Regions from separate parts of the Peribacillus sp. NPDC060253 genome, predicted to be linked through region 1. Evidence: riboswitches for the same ligand, from Rfam matches in the RefSeq annotation. Region 1 holds a riboswitch; the other holds the start of a gene.

What was found. A riboswitch is a leader RNA that binds a small molecule or an ion and turns the genes downstream of it on or off. The one in region 1 is predicted to bind S-adenosylmethionine.
Region 2: another riboswitch for S-adenosylmethionine. It lies ahead of mtnW (2,3-diketo-5-methylthiopentyl-1-phosphate enolase); the one in region 1 lies ahead of ACFWE9_RS10195 (sugar ABC transporter substrate-binding protein).

The regions. Positions count from the first base shown of each region.
Region 1 covers NZ_JBHXAS010000029.1:3,390-11,357, forward strand. Annotated here, with positions in the region: gene ACFWE9_RS10170 (aldo/keto reductase) at 1-314, opposite strand, end outside; gene ACFWE9_RS10175 (hypothetical protein) at 441-626, opposite strand; gene ACFWE9_RS10180 (branched-chain amino acid transport system II carrier protein) at 568-774, opposite strand; gene ACFWE9_RS10185 (hypothetical protein) at 990-1,163, shown strand; gene ACFWE9_RS10190 (GTPase domain-containing protein) at 1,631-4,372, shown strand; SAM riboswitch class I at 4,470-4,575, shown strand; gene ACFWE9_RS10195 (sugar ABC transporter substrate-binding protein) at 4,691-5,803, shown strand; gene ACFWE9_RS10200 (sugar ABC transporter ATP-binding protein) at 5,859-7,361, shown strand; gene ACFWE9_RS10205 (ABC transporter permease) at 7,363-7,968, shown strand, end outside.
Region 2 covers NZ_JBHXAS010000019.1:15,084-23,051, reverse strand. Annotated here, with positions in the region: partial or broken gene ACFWE9_RS07510 (nitrilase-related carbon-nitrogen hydrolase) at 1-170, opposite strand, end outside; gene ACFWE9_RS07505 (pyridoxal phosphate-dependent aminotransferase) at 270-1,442, shown strand; SAM riboswitch class I at 1,565-1,717, shown strand; gene mtnW (2,3-diketo-5-methylthiopentyl-1-phosphate enolase) at 1,820-3,052, shown strand; gene ACFWE9_RS07495 (2-hydroxy-3-keto-5-methylthiopentenyl-1-phosphate phosphatase) at 3,059-3,718, shown strand; gene ACFWE9_RS07490 (methylthioribulose 1-phosphate dehydratase) at 3,715-4,344, shown strand; gene ACFWE9_RS07485 (cupin domain-containing protein) at 4,370-4,903, shown strand; gene ACFWE9_RS07480 (CobW family GTP-binding protein) at 5,028-5,954, shown strand; partial or broken gene ACFWE9_RS07475 (DUF2188 domain-containing protein) at 6,014-6,166, shown strand; gene ACFWE9_RS07470 (hypothetical protein) at 6,218-6,460, opposite strand; gene ACFWE9_RS07465 (hypothetical protein) at 6,536-6,835, shown strand; gene ACFWE9_RS07460 (YncE family protein) at 6,955-7,917, shown strand; gene ACFWE9_RS07455 (response regulator transcription factor) at 7,924-7,968, shown strand, end outside.

The sequences.
Region 1 (7,968 bases):
AAAAAAGCGGGAGAGTTATCAAAGACGATATTGCCATCAACGAATTTATGGGCTCCTTTAGTGGCAAGGATTATATCCTCACGTTTGCCGGTCTCTTTTAGGATTTCACCGATAAGTTCTTCGGAACGCTCAGGACCGTAAATGAAAGCTGTATCCCAAAAGTTAATTCCCTGTTCCAATGCCGTTCTTAAAACATTTCTTCCTGTATCCTCGCTTAGATTAGGGAATAGATTATGTCCGCCAATGGCATTCGTGCCAAGGCCAATCGGATTTACATACAGATCTGTTTTACCAATACGGGTTTGCTTAGACATATTACTTCTCATCTCCTTTAACCACATCATAACAAAAAGTGGAAGGTGTTTTCCAAAATAAAGCAATGCAGGACATGCAAAAAGTAAGCAGATGATCTGTAAAATCATCTGCTCACTTCATTATCATCAGGTTTCGATTTCCAACTCCTCTGCAGGAGCTGTTTGTCCGATTTGACTGGACAGAAGGCCAAATGCAGTGTCTGCGAGTGCATGGATGATCCATTCCATACCATAGGCAGAAAAGGGAAGTGCATCACTCATTGCTTGCAAGTGTTCTAAACGTAAGCCGAATGCATTCAGGCCACCTATCAAAGCAAAATACTCCTGTAAAGGTCATTGCACTCCGGTATACCTTTTTTGGGGGGCTGAATCGACGGCTGAGGAATGTCAGGACAATCGTTAATGGAAAAGCCATCACAAGGAATAGTACCGATACTTTTAAAATTTGATTCAGACCCATGAAAGAATGAAACCGACGATTATTACAATCAGAATGACGGTTAGTCAATATAATTTATTATTATTCCTTTTTAAAGAGCAGGATATTAGTCCCCTGTTGACGAAACTTCCTTTATCCAGGGTGTTTTTTGAATGGGAATCGGATATAACTCCCTATTATCTTTCTAACCGCAACTATATTATAATAGAAGGCAGAACACTAAAGGAGATAACAGTATGTCTGAAAATAAAAAATTAAGCCTGGCGGATGCAGTCAAACAAAAACTGGCTCAAAAGCAAGCGGGATCAAGTAAAGATAAATTGGAAACGGGCGTTGTGAAGAAAACGAAACAACTTAAAAGCCAGTTGACCAAAAAGCCGAATAACCAACGTAAGCGTACAGGGGTATAATCCTAATTTGTCAAAGGACAACGACTGTTCGGAGCTTATCAGAGAGCAGTTACCTTTTTTGAATGAGGGTACTGCTTTTTTCTATGAACGCAAAAATGGGGATTTAGTAATGGACGAAGTAGATAGTTAACGGGCTGGCTTCTGGGAATTTAGAGGGGGAAAGAATGGTTCGCTCACCTCTATTTGATATGGATAAAAGCAGAAAAAACATATTTTCTCGAATATGGAAATGACATCTCTGTATCGGTTTATTAAAAACATTACATTTCTATTTGTTTCTGTTTTAAAATTGTAAGAGTGTTGACATGTTGTTACCATATTGTTTTGTTAAAATAATATTTTAAGGTTTTATAAATAATTTTCTTAACTAAAGGAAGCTATAAATTGGATGTAAGGTCTTTTAGAAGGCTTATCAAATCAGTGATTATCCTTTAATTGAAAATATGAAATATATCGGGGGAATAAAGATGGACGAACGTCTGATCGGAAAAAAATATTATGAAACGATGATTGAGGATTCCAGGAAGCACCCCATTCAAGCTTTGGGTGAAATGTTTCTCGTGGAACAAAAAAAGGAAAGAGCAGATTTAACGGCAATTCGATTTGCTCAGGGTGAAGTATATTTTCAGCACCACGACTATGAAGCAGCCATTTTTAAATGGGAAAACATAGAAGGGGAACTTGGTTCATGGGCAAAGAAAAACATCGCTGATGCTTATTTTGAACTGGAAATGTATTCAACCGCAGAGGATATCTATAAATCCGTCGATACGAGTGAAACGGTCTTGAAAACAGAAGTTCTTTTGCAACTGTTTTCACTGTACATAGTAGAATCCAGAAATGATCTGGCTTCCAAAGTGGTGAAAGAAGCAGTCGAGTTTCAACCGGACTACCCGAATGTCACGGAAATTGCACGCGCCTTTTTTGAAGAACAAAAGGATTGGAACAGTGCGGTGGTATTGGCGGCGAATGAAAGTATCCGTACAGAATCAATGGGCTGGTTCGATGTGCTGAAAACGTATATCCAGCAGGGTGTTGCCCAATCGATGGATCCGGATTATTTTTCAACGGTCCTAGGCTCGCTATACACACTCGACCAGGGGCGTTTCGAAAAGGTGACGGTTGCCCTTTGGAAAAATTATAAATATACGGATTCTTATTTCGAATGGCTAAGAGTGATTAATAACTTGATAGATACCATCGAATTAAACACCGCAGATGTATGGGATGAGCTATCCGTCTATTACCGGGATGCTTATGCAGGTCTGCTTGAAGGAACGCACCTAATCAAAGATCTAAGTCCTGTCGTGCCAAGATTGCTGGAAAACTGGCTGAAAATCGCAGATGGGGAGCTATCGCTGTTTGCAGCGGCATCCGCGTTGTCCTGGAATGAAATCTTCCCGGATACGATCAATGCGCTGGTCATTCAGGATGCAGAAAGTCTGTTAGTGAAATCCCCTAAATTGGGAGGCGGACTGGAAGCGGGGGAAAAATTATTCAATTCCATTATCCAGTGGGCTGATGAGAATGATTTAAGGGTTGGCAATAAGCTTAATTGGATGGTCGAGGGGCTTAAGGATACCGGAAATTTCAATCTTCTACTTGTGGGAAGTACAGGAAATGGCAAGACATCCTTTATTCAGTCAATTGTTGGTGAAAGTATTGCTGCCGAAGATCATTCGTCCCTAGTGAGTGTCAAAGACGGGGATGACTTGGAAATCCTCGAAATTACCGATACAGATCGCAAAGCTGTCATGGAGTTAACTGAATTGGATGAAACACGCCGTCAGCGCGGGACGATTGTCGATGTTACCCTTATCAGTGACTACCTGAGAAATAATCGTCTGCGATTATTGGATACACCGGGGTTCAATGGGGAAATAAGCGTAGAATCCGACTTCCAAAGCTATTTGCATGGCAGTGATGGACTGATGTTCGTTCTTGATGCCCGGGCGCCATTCACCGGAAGTGAACGGGACCTGTTATTGGAAATTCAAATGATGGCCCCGAAACTTCCGATTCATTTCTTATTAAATAAAATGGATACGATATACAGTGATCAAGTCGCAGTTAGAATGGAAGACGAAACGTGGGATAAAGTGAATGCATACTTCCCAAATGCGAAAGTATTCGCTTTCTCCAAACTTTATGACAGCAAGCAGCAATTGAAGGACCTTTCAGTTTTCCTTCAATCGAATTATCAAGATGATAATTGGAAAGAAAAAAGGTCTGAAAAAATCCTTGCTTTCATCCGTAAAACGTTATCTAACCTGTTAGAAAAACGGGCAGCTAATGAGCGTAAATGTGAGCACTCCATTTCTTGGAATGAACAGATGGAAATCAAACTGAATGGAGCGGTCAATCAACTGGCTGATTTGGAAAAAGAAAAAAGTGAGAATATCATAAGGTCATATCGTTCGCTTAAAGATGAAGTGAAAAATCAACTTTATTCCAAAATTCCTGAATTACTGAGGGATTGTTCTAAATCGTTAACGGAGAGCAGTGATTTCAGTCAGGTCCATATACAGTTAAACCAGGAAATGAATGATCGGATCCAAGCATTCATATCTGATAAAATCATGCCGCAGTATTACCGTTCTCTTCAAGATTGGATTGCCAGTTCCCAAATGGAATTCACACAAAGCCAACAATTTATGGATGAGATGAGTGCTGGTTTCAATGAATTATACAAAGAAGAACGAATTACGCTTGCAGGTGACTTCAGAGTATTGGATGATTGGCGTCGTGATGCCGATCGGATGACAAGCAGTATCCGCATCGATGACGTTAATATCCTTATGCGCAGGACTCCATCACAATTGCTGCTTAAAGGAGCAGGAAAGCTGTTTGGGGCGATACCGCAAAATAAAGCCAATATGTACAATCGTTATAAGAAATACCTGGAAAGTGAAGATTACCTGGATGTTGCTGAGATGATCACGGAACGTTTCCTTACCCAATTCGGGTTGTTTGAAAAATCCCTGGATCGTGACATTTCACTTTTCTATCGCAGTTCATTTGCCTTACTTCAAAAAACAATTGAACAAACGCAGACTGAAATTAAAGACTACCAGGCAGCATTGGAGCATATGAAAGAAAATCCGGAAGTTTACCGTGACCCGATCACTTTGTATGAAGTGAAGTTACGTCAGTTGGAGAGACTTGAAAAAATTGAGAAAAAACGTCTAGCCCAACTGCAAAGAAAATAAAAAATAAATAGAAACATTTCAAATATTCAAAAATCTATTGACTTTATGACTATATCCCGATAAAGTGATAATTACAAAAAACGTATCACAATATATTCTCTTATCAAGAGTGGCGGAGGGACTGGCCCTAAGATGCCCAGCAACCGTTCCATTAGGAATTGGTGCTAAATCCTGCAAAACAGAAATGTTTTGACAGATAAGAGAGGGACAAGTCTGCAAATCAGCTGATTAAACCTCTCTATACTAGAGAGGTTTTTATTTTAGGATTTTCACCAACTAGATTGATGAGAATAATAAGATATTTTAGGGGGAAACAAGATGAGAAGGTCTATAAAAGGGGTATTCGTTTCAGCCATCGCTTCGGCTTTGCTATTAACGGGGTGCTCAACAGGGCAGAGTTCTACAGAAGCGAAGAAAGAAGAAAAGGTATCATTTGAAAATGTACCGGAAAGATTTGCTGAAGGGGAAGGAGCCAAAATCAAAGTGATCCGTAAAATTGGCGGAGATGATCATACGGCTCAATACTTAGCTGGAGCGAAGGAAGAAGGAGAAGATTTAGGATTTCAAGTGGATACATATACAGCCAATGGAGATACGGCTAAATTCCATGATGCCATCGCCCAGGCTTTGGAGGAAGATTATGACGGCTATATCATCTCCCATGGGGATGATGCAGCGACAGTGAATGACGTTCAAAAGTTGGTTGATGCAGGTAAAAGCGTTGTCACCTTCGATTCTATTAGTGATCTATCCAAAATAGACGGTGTGACATTAACATCACAGGATGATGAAGCACTGGCAACACTCGCTTTTGATAAATTGATAGAAGAACAGAAAGGTAAAGCTTCAATTGCCTATCTTTGGGTGGATGGTTTCCCTCCAATGGTAAGACGAAACGCAGTCTATCAGGAAAAATTAAAAGAAAATCCTGGGATTAAAGAAGTCGAAAGATTCGGAGTGGCATCAGCTGATACTTCCGTTCAGACACAGAATGCAGTAGCTGCAATGCTGAATAAATACCCTAAAGGAAAATTGGATGCAATATTTGCAACATGGGATGCCTTCGCTATCGGAGCGGCTCGGGCTATTAAAGAAGCAGGCCGGGATGAAGTGAAGATATATGGAATTGATGTATCAAATGCAGATCTTCAGGAAATCCAATCAGCTGATAGCTCATGGGACTACACGGCAGCAGTCGATCCCAAATTGATCGGTGCAGTGAATATGAGGTTATTGGCAAAAAAATTAGCGGGAGAAGAAACGCCGCAAACATATGACTTAAAGGCTTCACTAATTTCACAAAAGCAAATCCAAGCTTCAAAAGAAGCGGTAAACATGTCCAATCTATCTGGTATTGTCGATGGCTGGGGTGTATCAGAGGAATTTGAAGAGGATTGGATGAAAGTTTTGAAAGACCATTATAAAAAGTAAAAAGAGGCACTCTCTTTCAGTAGAAGGGAGTGTCTGTTCAATAGGGGGGATGGACATGGGCACACAACTAGAAATGAAGAAGATCTCGATTGAGTTTCCGGGGGTAAAGGCGCTAAGTGAAGTTGATTTTTCTGTACAATCAGGGACAGCACATGCATTGGTCGGTGCAAACGGAGCAGGGAAATCGACGTTAATGAAAGTTTTATCAGGAGCTCATGTTCATTATTCAGGTGATATTTTTTTGAATGGGATGAAGCAGGATATCCGTTCGCCAAAGAAGGCGCAGGAACAAGGCATTCAAATTGTGCATCAGGAAGTAGATACCGTACTGATCCCTAATTTAACGGTTGGGGAAAATGTAATGCTGAATGATATGGTCCAAAACATGGGCAAAAAACAGATGGTCCATTGGAAAGAGCTGCACAACAAAGCCTCTTATATTCTTGATGATATGAAAATTCGTGTCTCTTCGAAAAAGCTGGTAAGAGACCTTACCTTGGCTGAAAAACAGATGGTCCTGATAGCGCGGGCCGTTTCGACAGAATGCAAATTCTTGATTCTCGATGAACCAACTGCTCCGTTAAGTCATACGGAGACGACAGAACTTTTTCGAATTGTAAATGAATTAAAGCAAAAAGGTGTGGGAATCATTTTCATTTCCCATCGTCTCCCTGAGATATTTGAAATCTGTGAGGAAATTACGATCATGAGGAATGGAGAGCGTGTCACTTGTCGAAAAATGGAGGAAATCACCCGAACCGAAGTGGTCGAGAGTATGCTCGGGAAAACCATGGATGAGCAGTTCCCTGAAGTGAATTCTTCGATTGGACAGGTTGTACTGGAAGTGAAGGGATTGTCAGATGCAGCGAAAGTTAAAAATGTTAGCCTTCATCTAAAGGCAGGCGAGATAATCGGCTTGGCAGGGCTGGTCGGGGCTGGGAAAACGGAGCTGTGTAAAGCCCTTTTCGGTCATACTTCGATCACAGCGGGTGAAGTCGTCCTGAATGGCCGAAAACTTACTTTGAAATCGCCGCATCATGCAGTGAAAAGCGGACTAGCACTAGTACCGGAGGAACGCAGGAAAGAAGGGGTCCTTGTTCAGGAAACGGTCACGGCAAACTTGACTGCAGCCAGTATCGGCAAATTCTGCAAGTCATTCAGCTTCGTGGATCGTAAGGCCGAAAAAGAAAAAGCGAAAGAACTGATTGCGAGCCTTGGCATTAAAACTCCTTCAGGGGAAGTGAGAGTCGAAAACCTTTCAGGTGGTAACCAGCAAAAAGTTGCCATTGGAAAGTGGCTATTAGCCGATGCGGATGTATATATATTCGATGAACCCACAAAAGGGGTCGATGTTGGAGCTAAGAAGGATATATTCGAATTGATTTCACAGCTTGCGAGAAATGGGAAAGCCATCATATATGCATCATCCGAACTTTCCGAAATCATGGGCATTACCAATCGGACATATGTGTTATATGACGGGAGCACTGTCATCGAATTAGAAACGAGCAAAACCAGCGAAGAAGAACTATTATTCTATTCTACAGGAGGAAAATAGGATGAGCGCACCCATTCCTGTTACACAGACAGCGAAGGCAAAGAAAAAAGTGGACTTGTTCGACTTTTTCTATAAATACGGCACAATATTGACAATCATCATTTTGATTGGAATCTTTACCCTGTCCAATCCATCTTTCATTCAAACTAATAACCTGATTAACATTCTACGTTCCATATCAATCGTTACCATCATTGCGATCGGTATTACGATATCCTTAACGGTGGATGGCTTCGACCTTTCCGTCGGTTCTGTCGCATCATTGGCAAATGCTATCGTTATATCAATGTTCGTCTGGTTTTCTCAGGATACATTGATTGCCATTTTAGCCGCAATCGGTGCTTCAATTGTCGTAGGGGCCTTGAATTCATTTATGATCGTTAAATTGAGAATCCCTGATATGCTGATGACATTGGCTACTATGTTCATTATCCAGGGCATTGCCCTTACCTATACAAAAGGGGCGACGGTTTCGCAAAATATGGTCATGCCCGATGGAACATTTGCAACTGGACTGATCAGCCCGCTTTTCGCGAAAATTGGGCAGGTACCATGGATCATATTGATCATGGCAATCATTGTGATAACGACCCATATCTTTTTGACT
Region 2 (7,968 bases), on a different contig from region 1:
ATCTCATTTAACCTGGTCAAGTCGTATCCGGTTGTCCAAAGCTCTGGTAAAATAAAGATATCGGCTTCTGATCGTGCAGCTTTTTCGATCCGTTGTTCTGCAACCTAAAAGTTGATATCTGGTTGCTCAAAGGCAATATCGATTTGGAGGCAGGCTATTTTCCGTTTCATTGTATAAAACCACCACATGTAAAAAATGCTTTACAAGACGATGATAAACATATATCATTTGTGACTAGAATTTCAAGAAATTTCAGAGAAGGTGTAAAAATGTTGCAATTTGAAAAATCAAGACTGCTTCAGGAACTGCCCAAGCAGTTTTTTGCCTCTCTAGTCGCAAAAGTCAATGCGATTACAGCACAAGGACATGATGTCATTAATTTAGGTCAGGGAAATCCTGATCAGCCGACACCTGAGCATATTGTGAAAAGTCTACAGGCAGCCGCTGAAAAACCGATTAATCATAAATATTCACCGTTCCGTGGGCATCAATATTTAAAAGATGCTGCCGCTGTCTTTTATGAACGTGAATATGGGGTCAAGCTCGATCCCAATAGCGAAGTCGCGATTCTCTTTGGTGGAAAGGCAGGACTTGTGGAATTGCCACAATGTTTATTGAATCCTGGGGATACGATTCTGGTTCCTGATCCCGGCTATCCTGATTATCTTTCCGGTGTTGTTCTAGCTCAGGCAAAAACGGAAGTCATGCCGCTGACAGAAGAAAATGGTTTTCTTCCGGATTACAAAGATATACATAGTGACGTGCTTGATAAAGCAAAAATGATGTTCTTGAACTATCCGAATAATCCTACTGGTGCATCTGCAACTTTAAGTTTCTTTGAGGAAACGGTCTCCTGCGCAAAAGAGCATTCCATTTGTGTGGTCCACGATTTTGCATATGGGGCGATAGGATTTGAAGGGAAAAAACCGATAAGTTTTCTCCAAGCTGAGGGAGCGAAGGATATAGGAATTGAGATATATACACTATCGAAAACATATAATATGGCAGGGTGGAGAGTCGGCTTCGCAGTTGGGAATAAAAGTGTCATAGAAGCGCTTGAGCTTTTGCAAGACCATCTTTATGTGAGTCTCTTCCCGGCGATACAAGAAGCAGCGGCAAGTGCTTTACTTGACTCGCAGAGTTGTGTAGAGGAGTTAGTGAAGAAATACGAGGGGCGAAGGAATGTTTTCATTGAGGGATTACAGGCCATCGGCTGGGATGTCAAAGCTCCGGACGCCTCTTTTTTTGCCTGGCTCAAGATACCAAAAGGGTTTACATCCGAGAGTTTTGCGGATTATTTATTAACGCATGCCCACGTAGCTGTAGCTGCTGGAAATGGATTTGGTGAATTTGGCGAAGGGTACGTCAGGGTAGGGCTTCTTACTTCCGAAGAACGGCTTAAAGAGGCTGTCGAACGGATACGCGCATTAAACATATTTTAACTGGGGGAGAAGTTATCCACCTTAAATAATCATAAACCTATTGACAATGTACGGATTACCTGTCAGAATACAAACTAAATTCTTAATCTTTCGATACTTAAACATAACTATATATCAGCGTTTTCTTATTTTGAGCAGGTGGAGGGACTAGCCCTATGAAGCCCAGCAACCGACCGTAATTCCATTGTAAAATGGGGCGGAATTCTTCGCCGGATTTTCTTGAAATCCACAAGGCACGGTGCTAATTCTTGCAGCTAATGGCTGGGAGATAAGAAGATGGCTTTTTAAAGCCTCTTCATTGTGAAGGGGCTTTTGCCAATTTGAGATTTAAAGTTAATGACTTCGAGATTCTACTAACGTGTTATAGGAGTGATCAGATGAGCGAGATAATCGCTACTTACTTAATTCATGATTTTGATGGAAAACATGAGAAAAAAGCAGAAAGCATTGCCTTGGGTTTGACTGTGGGAACATGGACGGACCTGCCCCATTTAGTTCAGAAGCAGCTGGAAAAGCATAAGGGACGTGTCGTCTCTGTGACACCATTAGCTGAAGAAGAGAAGGCTAACCGCTATTTTGATCGTAAAGTGTACCGTTCATTCATTAAAATTGCTTATCCAGCAGGGAATTTCTCTAATGATTTACCCGCAATCCTCACGACGGTCTTCGGTAAACTTTCATTGGACGGTGAAATTAAACTGATCGACTTGGATTTTATCGGTGATATTCACAAGGCTTTTCCTGGTCCGCAATTTGGTATTGCAGGCATAAGAGAGAAGATTGAAGTATATAATCGGCCTCTTGTGATGAGCATTTTCAAAGGTGTGTTAGGACGGGATTTAACATTCCATAATGAGCAACTGAAGCAACAGGCATTAGGAGGTGTCGATCTTGTAAAAGACGACGAGATTCTCTTTGACCAGGAACAGACTCCTTTTATCGATCGAATTAAAACCGGAAAAAGAATATTGAATGAAGTCTATGAAACCACTGGTCACCGAACTTTATATGCTGTCAATCTATCAGGGAAAACATTTGAATTATTGGATAAGGCAGAGCAAGCGGCTGAAGCAGGGGCAGATGCTTTATTGTTCAACGTTCATACATATGGTTTGGATGTAATGCAAGCCTTGCGTGAACATGATCGAATCAAGCTGCCGATCATGGCACATCCCGCATTTAGCGGAGCGTTGGCTTCTTCATCTTTTTATGGAATCGGCTATCCATTATTGCTTGGTAAATTAGTGAGGCTATCAGGTGCAGATTTATCCTTATTCCCATCCCCTTATGGAAATGTCGCACTTGAAAAAGACGAGACATTAGCCATTGCAAAAGCTCTGACAAAAGATGAACTTTCTTGGAAAAAGGCCTTCCCTGTTCCTTCAGCTGGTATTCATCCGGGCATGGTTCCCGACCTAATCAAGGATTTCGGTATAGACAGCGTAATCAATGCCGGAGGTGGTATCCACGGACACCCTGACGGAGCAGAAGGCGGGGCCAAGGCTTTCCGTTCTGCTGTGGAAGCCGTTCTAGCAGGAAAGGACCTATCTGAAGCGGCGGCTGAGGAAGAAACACTAAAAAAAGCTCTTGTTTTATGGGGAGGCTTATAAGAAATAATGAAACCGATCATCTTTTGTGATTTTGACGGTACGATCACCAACACAGATAATATCATTTCTATCATGAAAAAATTTGCGCCTCCAGAATGGGAAGAGTTGAAAGATGCGGTTCTTCAACAAAAAATCAGTATATCCTCTGGGGTAGGCGATATGTTTTCCCTGCTTGACAGTACCTTGAAGGATGAAATCATTCAATATGTAATAGACACAGCTGGCATTCGGCCAGGGTTTTATGAATTCGTTGAGTATACGAAACAAGCTAACATTCCTTTATATATAGTAAGCGGAGGCATGGATTTTTTTATCGAACCTCTTTTACATGAAATCTTGCCCCCAGATTCCGTTTTTTGTAACAATGCCTACTTCGATAAGGAAAGGATCTATATAGAGTGGCCCAATGCTTGTGATGACCAATGTAAAAATGATTGTGGCTGCTGTAAGCCTTCAATTATGAGGGAAATTGCAGGCGAGGATGATTTTAAACTCGTCATCGGAGATTCAGTGACTGATTTTGAAGCAGCAAAACAGGCTGATTTTGTCATTGCTCGTGACATTCTGCTTGAGAAATGTAATAAAGATGGAATCCCACATCAAGGATTTGAAACGTTTTATGATGTAATTGACATTTTAAAGCAGCGGGAGGAGCCACGGGCATGAACACACAGAGTAAAGAATGGCTGGAATTGGCGGAGATTAAAGCAGAACTGGCCGAAAGGGATTGGTTCATGGGAACAAGCGGGAATTTATCCATTCGTGAACCCAAAAGCCCTTTCTTTTATATTACGGCAAGCGGTAAGGATAAACGAAAGCAATCGGATTCGGACTTTTTACTGGTGGATTTAAAAGGAAACCCAGTTGAAGAAACGGAGTTAAGACCTTCGGCCGAAACTTTGCTTCATACCGTTATTTACGGGAAAACCAATGCGAACTGTGTACTCCATATCCACACAGTGGAAAATAATGTGATGTCGGAATTGTACGGGGATGAAGGTCAAGTGACTTTTCGGAATCATGAAATCATTAAAGCGACTGGTAGGTGGGATGAAGATTCAGAGTTTCGCATTCCAATCATATATAACCACGCTGACATTCCGCTGTTATCTGAAAAATTCAAGCCGCATGTCGAAGAAGACTCTGGTGCCGTGCTCATCCGTAATCATGGTATAACGGTTTGGGGTGAAAGCGGGCTCGAAGCAAAAAGAATACTTGAAGCTTGTGAATTTTTATTTCAATATCAACTTTTGCTCAATCAACAACAGGCACTTGCAGGTTCTGTAAAATAAAAACTATATCGAGGAGGAATGAATGATGGCGACAATTAGATTCCATGAAACAAACGAGGTTATTGAAAACGGTGAACAGGTAAAAGGTTTTTTAGAAACACAGGGCGTAATATATGAGCAATGGGATATTTCGAAATTACCAGCTCATCTTGTAGAAAAATATGATCTAACAGATGCTGACAAAGAGGAAATCCTTTTAACATTCAAATCCGAGATAGCGGAAATTTCGGAAAGAAGAGGCTATAAAGCGCATGATATCATCACATTATCCGATGCAAATCCAAACCTGGATAAAATGCTTGAAAACTTTAAGCAGGAACATCACCATGAGGATGACGAAGTGCGTTTCATAGCAGGCGGAACGAGTATCTTTGCCATTGAAGGCAGTGATAAACAGTGGTTTGATGTACGGCTTAATCCAGGAGATCTGATTAGCGTACCAGAATCAACAAGACATTATTTCACGTTGGCGGAGGATAGGAAAACCGTTGCAGTTCGGATTTTCGTTACAGCGGCGGGCTGGGTGCCAATTTACGATAAAGACGAAGTTCAAGCATGAGTCATTGTTGAAAAACCAGCTTACGGGCTGGTTTTTTTATGTGGTCCCGGCAAATGATTTAGAAGGATAAGTATGATAGAATTTAACGGAATCAAATTTAACAGGATCATAGGAGCAGATACGAATGAAAACAACGGAAGTTTACATATTAGGCGGTTTTCTCGGCAGCGGGAAAACGACGCTTCTACGAAATATTTTAAAACAGGAAAGTGAAGCGGGTAGAAAAGTGGCCGTTCTTTTAAATGAACTCGGCAGTGTATCGGTGGACAGTGGGTTGATAGGTGATGAAGTCCCTCTGAAGGAGCTTTTTGACGGGTGCATTTGTTGTACCATTCAGGATAAGCTGGAGGTACAGCTCCATGAATTGTTAACTGAAAACGACCTGGACGCCGTTTATATTGAAACCACAGGCGCTGCACATCCTGTTGAAGTACTGGATGGTATCATGTCGCCGCTTTTCGCTAAAAGGCTAGAATATAAAGGGATTATAACAGTTGTCGATTTATTAAGGTGGCGCGATCGGGAAGAGCTCTCGCCGCAGCTGCGGCAGTTGCTTGCTGAACAAATTCACCATGCGGATTTCATATTATTGAATAAAGCGGATTTAGTTAGTGAGATGGAAGCCGCACAGCTGATTTATACGATACAGGCGCTGAATACGGATGCGGTATGTTTATTGACAGAGTATGCAGCCGTTTCCTTGGCATCGCTGCAACAGATGCAACGAAAAAAACAAAAGGGCGTTCAAAAGCTTAATGTCCACGACCATTTGCATCTATCTGCAGTCGTTCATACTTTTGAAGGAGCTGTGGAACAAACTGACTTTGAAGATTGGCTTAGGTCTCTTCCGGAAACGGTCTATAGAATGAAAGGATACATTTCCTTTACACATTCACAATACCCTCATTTATTCCAATACTCATACGGAATGCCGATGTATATGAATGAAATGATAAAAATGCCATTGAATATCGTCATAATCGGGGAAAAGTTGGAGAGGGAGAGTATTATCAGTACGTTGAAGGCTTTGGAAGCGAAAGCGGCTCAATAACGTTTACCGCCTATTTATGAAGGGAAATATTAAAGAGACTTTCTAAGGAGGCGGTATACATGCCATGGAATAATAATGATTACCCGGATTCAATGAAGAATTTAGATAAAGATGTCAGGGAAAAGGCTATTGAAATTGCAAATGCAATGTTGGATGAAGGATATGAGGATGGAAAGGCCATTCCAATTGCCATAGACCGGGCTGAAAAGTTTGTGGGAAAAGATTGAAAAAATGGTCAGACCCATTATTGGGTCTGACCATTTTTATTGCTGCATTCCAAAGGCGGCAAATGTCTTTTCGTCTTCTATTAATCCGCAAGCAGCACATTGAACCCGAACTTCAGGACCATTATATGCTAGATGGAATGGCTGAAGGGAATCGTTTGAATATTGTTCAACAATCTCACCGGATTGCGGATCCTTTTTAATGGGGGTTGCTACTTGCTGAATGAGATTGAAGCGAGATTTATTTGTCCGGCAATTTGGACAGCGGTATACTTGAGACATTGTACTCACTCCCTTTTGAATTTTTAAAAGCGTAATCGTATTATTAAGATAGTCTTTACAAAGTTGATTCATAATATGTATAAATTAGTAATGGATGGAAGGGATAAAATGAAAGAAACAGACATGCAAGAAGAATTGTTGGAGGCTTATTTAAGTATATGGAATAATCGCAAGGTGACGGATGGAGACGGAAGGGAAGTGTTATCTGAACTCATCCGTCGTGAGCTTTTGGATGAAAATGCACATCCGCGTGCCCGAAAACCAGTCTTGGAGAAGTTTTACCTCAGCATTAAACGTGTGATGCAATCTTCACTTTCTAACGAGATGAAAACCGCGATCGCCATGGCCTATGTCACTGAACTGGAAAGATTATGATCGCCGTTCAGACACTGCGAATGCTGTTGGCAAATTTTCTTTTCCGCTTCATACTTTTTTCACAACTCATTGTTAAAATTTTATAAAACTAGTTATTTAATGAATAAGGAGCTAAAAATATGAAGTGGGGCATTGCGCTTTTACTTGCCGTCTTACTGCTTACTGGATGTACTAGCAGTAATACTTTTACTAAAATAAACAAAGGTGAATCTTTCTTGGCGACCGTCAATATCAAGGATACCTCCCTTACTTTCATAGATGAAAACTATCATGCTTTTGCCACATGGGATATTTCAGAACCATTTACCGGAGCGTTGCTACTGGCAGATAAAGATACTATCCTAATTTATGGGAAAGAGATGGAGAAAGTCCAGGCGTATTCTTTATCAGCTGGAAAACTGATTAACAGCTGGGAAGTAGGGAAAGGAATCGTCAATATGCAGTTGTTGCATGATGGAAAAAGCATCGTGGCAGTCAATCAATCGAATCACTCCATATACTTTTTTAATGATGAAGGGGAGGAGCAGGATATAGTCAAGGTAGGAAAAAGCCCCTTGACCGTTCTTCAAGGAGTGGAGGAGAATCGTTTGTATGTCATTAACTTTGGTGATACAAAATGTTCAGTGATAAATCTTGAAACGAAAAAGGTCGATTTTGAATTTCCTATACATAGTTCTAGCACCGGCTCTTTATTAAGGGAAGAAAAGGATGAAATATGGATAGGGGGCCATGGTGATGGGGACCAAGTGGAAGAAAATCTATATATTTATTCGGCAAGTACCGGAGAGTTGAAGAGTAAGTTGAAGGCTCCCACCATGCCGATAAAGTTCCTTGAGAATGATGATGGCATTTTTGTCCTTAGTCACGGTACAAGCTCCTTATATAAATTAAATGATCAATATGAGGAAGTGAAAAGCAAAGTGGTCGGCGTCAATCCTTTTGAAATGGCGAACTTTAAGGAAGATGTGGTTGTGGCGGGGTATGATAGTGATGAAGTGTATGTGATGGATACTGAAACAGTCGATGTTAAAAAAACGATTAAAGTCGGCGAAGGTCCATTTCAATTCATGTTGAGGGAGTAGATTGACATGCATGTTTACACCATTTTAGTCGTTGATGATGAAGAAGATATG